DNA from 3 places in the Streptomyces sp. NPDC051322 genome. Region 3 is predicted to be linked to each of the others. Evidence: riboswitches for the same ligand, from Rfam matches in the RefSeq annotation. Region 3 holds a riboswitch; each other region holds the start of a gene.
The links. A riboswitch is a leader RNA that binds a small molecule or an ion and turns the genes downstream of it on or off. The one in region 3 is predicted to bind thiamine pyrophosphate.
Positions count from the first base shown of each region.

Region 1 (2,264 bases), on a different contig from region 3:
GCTTCGCCGCCTCGGCCTTCGCCCGCGGCGGCTCGTTCAGCGGACCGTGCGGCGGCGCAGTCTGAGGGGGGCGTAGACGACCAGTGCAGCGATGAACGCCGCGTAATAGGCGAGGTCGGCACCGTGCAGTGCGGCAGCGACCGGACCGGTGTAGAGGCCGGTGTTCATGAACGGAACCGCTGCGGCGAAGGCGGCGCAGAAGGCCACCAGCGCGGCCCGGCCGGACGGGGAACGGTTGCTCCCGGTGGCCAGGTCGACAGGCGCACCCGTCCGGGCCCGGGCCAGCCAGTCCACCACCACGACGGCCACGAAGCCCGGAATCCAGTAGCCGACGAACAACAGCACGTTCTGGAACCGGGCCGTGGTGTCGGCGGCGTGCATCCACAGGACCAGCGGGAAGCCGAGTGCGGCGGCGAGAGCCGCCGCGAGCGGACGCGGGACGCGCAAGCCGATGGTCTGCAGGGCCAGCGAGCCGCTGTAGTCGTTCATCGCATTGCTGCACAGCGCGGCGAGCGCCACGGCCAGCAGCCCCAGTCCGCCGAGTACGCCACCACCCAACAACGCGTCGACACCCCGCGCGGTCTGGTCCGTAAAGACCGATGCTCCCCACAGACCGAGCGTCTGCACGGCCACGAAGGACACACTGACGCCGAGGAGCGTGTACCAGAACATGCGCGGGCGTGACGTGCTGCGCGGCAGATAGCGGCTGAAGTCACTGGCATACGGCGCCCACGACAGCGCCAGACTCAGCGCGATCGTGCTGGTCAGGACGAAAGCGCCGACACGGTCGGCACCGTGGGCGCTGCCGGTGGCCGCGGGATGGGCGCTGTGCGGGAGTCTGACGGCCAGGGCGATGAACGCGGCAGCGAGCACGAAGGTCATCAGCTTCTGCAGCCGGTGAATGGCCTCGTATCCCAGCACGCCGAGCGCCCCCTGCCCCAGCATCATCACCAGCACGCCCAGCCAGAAGGGCCAGCCGCAGAGCCGGGCCAGTGCGTCCCCGCCGAACAGTCCGATCAGAGCATCCCAGGCAACCGAGGAAAGCCACTGCAGTAGCCCCGGCACCGCTACGGAGCGGCCGAACGCGAGTTGGGCCAGCGGGAGTTGGCCCGCGCCGGTCCGACTTCCCCAGGTGCCGAGGTATGCGGTGGGAACGGCGCCGACCAGGGTGCCCAGCACCACGGCCAGCAGCGCGGTGGGCAGGTCCAGGCCGAGCGCGATCCCCACGGTGCCGGTGAACACACCGGTCATCGTCAGATTCGGAGCGAACCATACGGTGAACAGCCGCCCGGGGCCGCCATAGCGATGGTGCTCCGGCACCGGCGTGATACCGCGCGCCTCGACACGCAGGTCGCCGGGCGCGGCAGGCATCCGGCCGTCGAAGACGGAGCGCGAGCCGGTGTCCGGCGTGCCGCTCGGAGCAGGTGGCAATGACATGTCTGACATCCCTCCGCCAGTGCTAACTGGTTCAGGTTCGGCGGGTGTGATCTCAGCCCCTGGGCGGGGCACCCCGTGTCCGGTACGCCGGTCAGGCTAACGTGCCGCGCCAAGACCTCTGCGCGGAGGGTGTGTCTCGTGCGCCCGTGGTGGGCTGGGGCGCTATGCCCGGGCGAGGGCAACGCCGGACGCGATAAGGGCAGTTGGGAACCGAAGTGGGTCTGCGTCAGGCGTTGACGACCATGTTCGGGGATCCTATGGTCTCCTCGTCCGAAGTTACGTTCATTGTTCGATATAACGAACGCTGAGTGTGCGAGGAGACCGCCGTGAGCCGCATCCACGAACCAACCCCCGCCCCCACCCGGAACCTCGGCCCGCTGGGCAGACGGCATTTCATCGCGACCGCCGCCACCGGCGCCGCGGCCGCGATGCTCACCGCAAACAGCGCCGGTACAGCGCAGGCGAGTGCCTCCCGTGCCGACGTCCCCGCCCGGCCCGCACCGGCGAGCGACAGCACCAGCCACCCGTTCCCGCTCGACGCCGTGACCCTGCTCCCGAGCGCCTTCCGCGACAATCAGTCGCGTAACACCGCCTATCTCCACTTCGTGGACATCGACCGGTTGCTGCACACCTTCCGCCGCAACGTCGGCCTGGCGAGCAGCGCACAGCCATGCGGCGGATGGGAGGCCCCGGACGTCGAACTGCGTGGCCACAGCACCGGCCATCTGCTGTCCGGCCTCGCCCTCACCTACGCCAACACGGGGGACCGGGCGCTGCGCGACAAGGGCCGCGAGCTGGTCGCCGCGCTCGCCGAATGCCAGGCCGCG
Region 1 is NZ_JBFBAK010000004.1:41,781-44,044, reverse strand. It holds gene AB0436_RS11355 (GDSL-type esterase/lipase family protein) at 1-65, shown strand, start outside; gene AB0436_RS11350 (cytosine permease) at 37-1,371, opposite strand; TPP riboswitch at 1,429-1,523, opposite strand; gene AB0436_RS11345 (beta-L-arabinofuranosidase domain-containing protein) at 1,866-2,264, shown strand, end outside.
Region 1: it holds a riboswitch for thiamine pyrophosphate, as region 3 does, so the genes downstream of both, AB0436_RS11350 (cytosine permease) here and thiO (glycine oxidase ThiO) in region 3, are expected to answer to the same signal.

Region 2 (2,264 bases), on a different contig from region 3:
GATCATCGTCTGGACGTCATGCCGCTTGGCGATCGTATTGAGCTCCCCGAGCGTACGGAGCTCCGCGAACTGCGCCTCGTCGTTGGCGTCCGCGATCGACCCGGGCCGCAGTCCGTCGCCGAGCGAGTAGGTCACGTCGTAGGAGGCGAGGATGTCGGAGAGCTCCTCGAAGTTCTCGTAGAGGAACGACTCCTTGTGATGCGCCAGGCACCAGGCGGCCATGATCGACCCGCCGCGCGAGACGATCCCGGTCTTGCGACGCGCGGTGAGCGGCACATACGCCAGCCGCACGCCGGCGTGCACCGTCATGTAGTCGACACCCTGCTCGGCCTGCTCGATGACGGTGTCCTTGTAGATCTCCCAGGTCAGTTCCTCGGCCCGGCCGTCGACCTTCTCCAGGGCCTGGTAGAGGGGCACGGTGCCGATCGGGACGGGGGAGTTGCGCAGCACCCATTCACGGGTGGTGTGGATATTGCGTCCGGTCGACAGGTCCATGACGGTGTCGGCGCCCCACTTGGTGGCCCAGGTCATCTTGTCCACCTCCTCCTCGATGGAGGAAGTGACCGCGGAGTTACCGATGTTGGCGTTGACCTTCACCAGGAAGCGCTTGCCGATGATCATCGGCTCGATCTCCGGATGGTTGACGTTGACCGGGAGCACGGCCCGGCCGGCCGCGATCTCCTCCCGGACGACCTCGGGGGAGACGTTCTCGCGGATCGCGACGTACTCCATCTCCGGGGAGATCTCACCGCGCTTGGCGTACGCGAGCTGGCTCACCGCGCGGCCGTCGCGACCCCGCCTGGGCTGTCGTGGCCGGCCCGGGAAGACCGCGTCGAGTCCGCGTAGATCACCGTCTCCGCCACGGAGCAGGCCCCCGCGCGGAGACGTGTGCTTGAGTCCGTCGTCCTCGGGACGGACCGGGCGGCCCGCGTACTCCTCGGTGTCGCCCCGGCCGATGATCCAACTCTCCCGCAGCGGGGCCAGCCCGCGGCGTACGTCCGTTTCAACGGTGGGGTCGGTGTACGGACCTGACGTGTCGTACAGCGTCACGTGCTGCCCGTTGGTGAGGTGTACCTGCCGGACCGGCACCCTGAGGTCGGCCCTCGAGCCCTCCGGGCCCAGGACATACCCCTTGTGCCAGCCGGGCTTGCGCTCGTTGCTGTCGTTGGCAGGCGTGTGTGCGTCCACTGTGGTCATCAGACCTACTCCCTACGCCGGCATTACCCGGTAACAGGTTCGGCGGTCGGCGCAGCTACAGCGAATGCTGGTCAGCGCCCTCTCAGCCCGGTGCTCCGAGCTCCCGCGTGTGCAAAGGTGCCCCCCACGCTAGCGCCATCCCGGCCATGCTGAACAGAGGGCCTCTCTTCTTGCGATGATCCGCCAGTGACCTCGCTCCTGGATCCGCACGACCGGACATCCGGCCATCCCGCCGGGCACACGCACAGCCATGGCCCTGCGGCTCCGGTGTCCAAGCACCTCCGCAAGATCATCGCGGCCGTGCTGATCCCCTTCTCCGGGGCGGTGATCGTCGGCCTCCTCGTGCTCTGGCCCGGCGGCGCGCCGCCGCACGCACGGACCGGAGTCGGCTTCGACCGGCAGACGCAGCAAGCACGAGTGATCGGCGTCACCGCTGTGGACTGCAAGGACGTGCATGCCAGTCAGGCACCGACCACCCGAGACTCCACCACCGGCGCGGAGGCGGGCACGTCAACAGGGGAGTGCAGTAAGGCGAAGGTCGAGGTGGAGACCGGCAAGGACAAGGGCAGGATCTTCACCGAGATCGTCCAGCCGGACGCACCACGGCAGTTGCACCAGGGGCAGGGAGTGGTGGTGGCGTACGCGCCCGACGCACCGCACGACCTGCAGTATGCGGTGTCCGATGTGGACCGGAAGTTCCCGATGGCCCTGCTCGCCGGAGTCTTCGCGCTGGTGGTGGTCGCCGTGGGCAGGATGCGGGGGGCGATGGCCCTGGTCGCGCTGGTCGTCAGCTTCGCCGTGCTGACGCTCTTCATCCTGCCCGCCATCCTGCACGGGTCGGATCCGCTGATCGTCGCCGTAGTGGGTGCGAGTGCGATCATGCTGGTCGCGCTCTACACCTGCCACGGGCTCAGCGCCCGTACCTCGGTCGCCGTCATCGGCACCCTGGTGTCGCTGTTGCTGATCGGCCTGCTCGGCTCACTGTTCACCGGTTGGGCGAGTCTGTCCGGCAACACCGATGACAGCACCGGTCTCATCCACGGTCTGTATCCGCAGATCAGTATGAG
Region 2 is NZ_JBFBAK010000003.1:189,043-191,306, forward strand. It holds gene thiC (phosphomethylpyrimidine synthase ThiC) at 1-1,197, opposite strand, end outside; TPP riboswitch at 1,190-1,314, opposite strand; gene AB0436_RS09085 (YibE/F family protein) at 1,384-2,264, shown strand, end outside.
Region 2: it holds a riboswitch for thiamine pyrophosphate, as region 3 does, so the genes downstream of both, thiC (phosphomethylpyrimidine synthase ThiC) here and thiO (glycine oxidase ThiO) in region 3, are expected to answer to the same signal.

Region 3 (2,264 bases):
GCCGACGATATCGGCGGCCACCGTACGGGGGCCCTGAAGCGCGTTGTCCCAGTGGTGGATCAGCAGTCGCTCACCGTATCGGCGGGACGGGAAGGAGGCGCAGTCTCCCACCGCGTACACCCCCGGGAGTGAGCTGCGCAGCCACGCGTCGGCGGTGACCGAGCCGTCGGCGCCGAGTTCGATTCCGGAGCCGGCGAGCCAGCCGGTGGCCGGCCGTGCGCCGATGCCGACGAGCACGGCCCCGGCGGTCAGCCTGCGTCCGGACTCCAGCACCACGGCACCGGGCTCGACCCGGGACACCCGGGCGTGCGTGAGCAGTTCGGCGCCGCTGTCCGCGTACCAGTCGGCCATGGGCGCCGCGATCCCGGCGGGCAGTGCTCCGGCCAGGGGCTGCCCGGTCGCCTCGACGACGGTCACGGCGCAGCCGGCCTCGCGGGCGGCCGTCGCGAACTCCGCGCCGATCCAGCCAGCACCGACGACCACCACGTCGTGCTGGGCGGCGAGGACCGCCCGCAGCCGGGTCGCGTCGTCGAGGGTGCGCAGCAGATGGACATCGGGGAGGTGCTCGCTGCCGGGCAGCGTGACCGGGCGGGCGCCGGTGGCGACGACCAGGACGTCGTACGCCACCGGGCCCTGCGTGGTGTCCAGTTGGTGGTCCGATGCCCGCAGCCCGGTCACCTCGCGCTCCAGCAGCAGGGTCACACCGAGTGCGTCGAAGTCCACGTCGAAGGCGGATCCGTCGGCCTTGCCGAGCAGCACGGCCTTGGACAGCGGCGGCCTGTCGTACGGCTGGTGCGGTTCGTCGCCGACCAGCGTGACAGCGCCGGTGAAGCCCTGGTCCCGCAGCGCGACCGCGGTCTGCACGCCGGCCATGCCGGCGCCGACGATGACGACGTGCCTCTGCTCACTCACCCGTTACCTCAATCAGCCGAATACCGTCAGAACCGCGGGCCCAGCGCCTGCTCCCCTGGACCGGCCGGCACGTGGGGGGCGGCCGGTCTTACGGCCGACGGAAACCTGGGGTTAGGCTGGCCAAGCTAAACCACTCGCGGGAGTCCGGGCGCACCGGGCTGAGAGGGAGGCTGCGACGGCCTCCGACCGTACGAACCTGATCCGGGTCATGCCGGCGAAGGGAGGGGCTGGACGCCCATGCACGCGGACAGAGCTTTTGCAGACACGGTTCCGGACGTACTGCCGGACGTGCTGATCGTCGGGGGCGGGATCATCGGTCTCGTCACCGCCTGGCGCTCGGCGCAGCGCGGACTGCGCACCACTGTCGTCGATCCGGCACCGGGCGGCGGAGCGGCGCAGGTCGCCGCCGGCATGCTGGCCGCCGTCACCGAACTGCACTACGGCGAGCAGGTGCTGCTCGGCCTCAATCTGGAGTCCGCCCGCCGTTATCCGGCGTTCGCCGCCGAGTTGGCGGAGGCGTCCGGTCAGGATCTGGGCTATCGCACCTGCGGTACCCTCGCCGTCGCGCTCGATGCCGACGACCGGGCGCACCTGCGTGAACTGCACGCCCTGCAGCAGCGCTCGGGGCTGACCTCCGAGTGGCTCACCGGGCGCGAATGCCGGCGTCTGGAGCCGATGCTGGCGCCGGGTGTACGCGGCGGTCTGCGGGTCGACGGCGACCACCAGATCGACCCGCGGCGGCTCGCGGCAGCTCTGGTCACGGCGTGCGAGCGGGCCGGGGTGGATTTCCGGCGCGACCACGTGGCCGAACTGACCGTGCGCGGGGGCCGGGCCACCGGTGTGGTGCTGGCGGCCGGCGGTGCGCTCGGCGCCGGCCAGGTGGTGCTGGCGGCGGGCAGCCTCAGCGGGAAGCTCGCCGGGGTACCGGACGACGTGCTGCCGCCCGTCCGCCCGGTCAAGGGCCAGGTGCTGCGGCTCACTGTGCCGGAGGCTTTCGCGCCCTTCCTCAGCCGTACGGTCCGCGCGGTGGTACGCGGCAGCCACCTCTATCTCGTGCCCCGGGAGAACGGCGAACTCGTCGTCGGCGCCACCAGCGAGGAGCTCGGCTGGGACACCACGGTCACCGCGGGCGGCGTGTACGAACTGCTGCGCGACGCGCATGAACTGGTTCCCGGCATCACCGAGCTACCGCTCACCGAGACCCGGGCGGGTCTGCGTCCGGCGTCGCCCGACAACGCCCCGTTGCTCGGCCCGACGGCGCTGCCCGGACTCCACCTGGCCACCGGCCACTACCGCAACGGCGTGCTGCTGACTCCGGTGACAGGCGATGTGATGGCCGAGTTCCTCACCAC
Region 3 is NZ_JBFBAK010000001.1:316,699-318,962, forward strand. It holds gene AB0436_RS01455 (FAD-dependent oxidoreductase) at 1-873, opposite strand, end outside; TPP riboswitch at 1,039-1,152, shown strand; gene thiO (glycine oxidase ThiO) at 1,150-2,264, shown strand, end outside.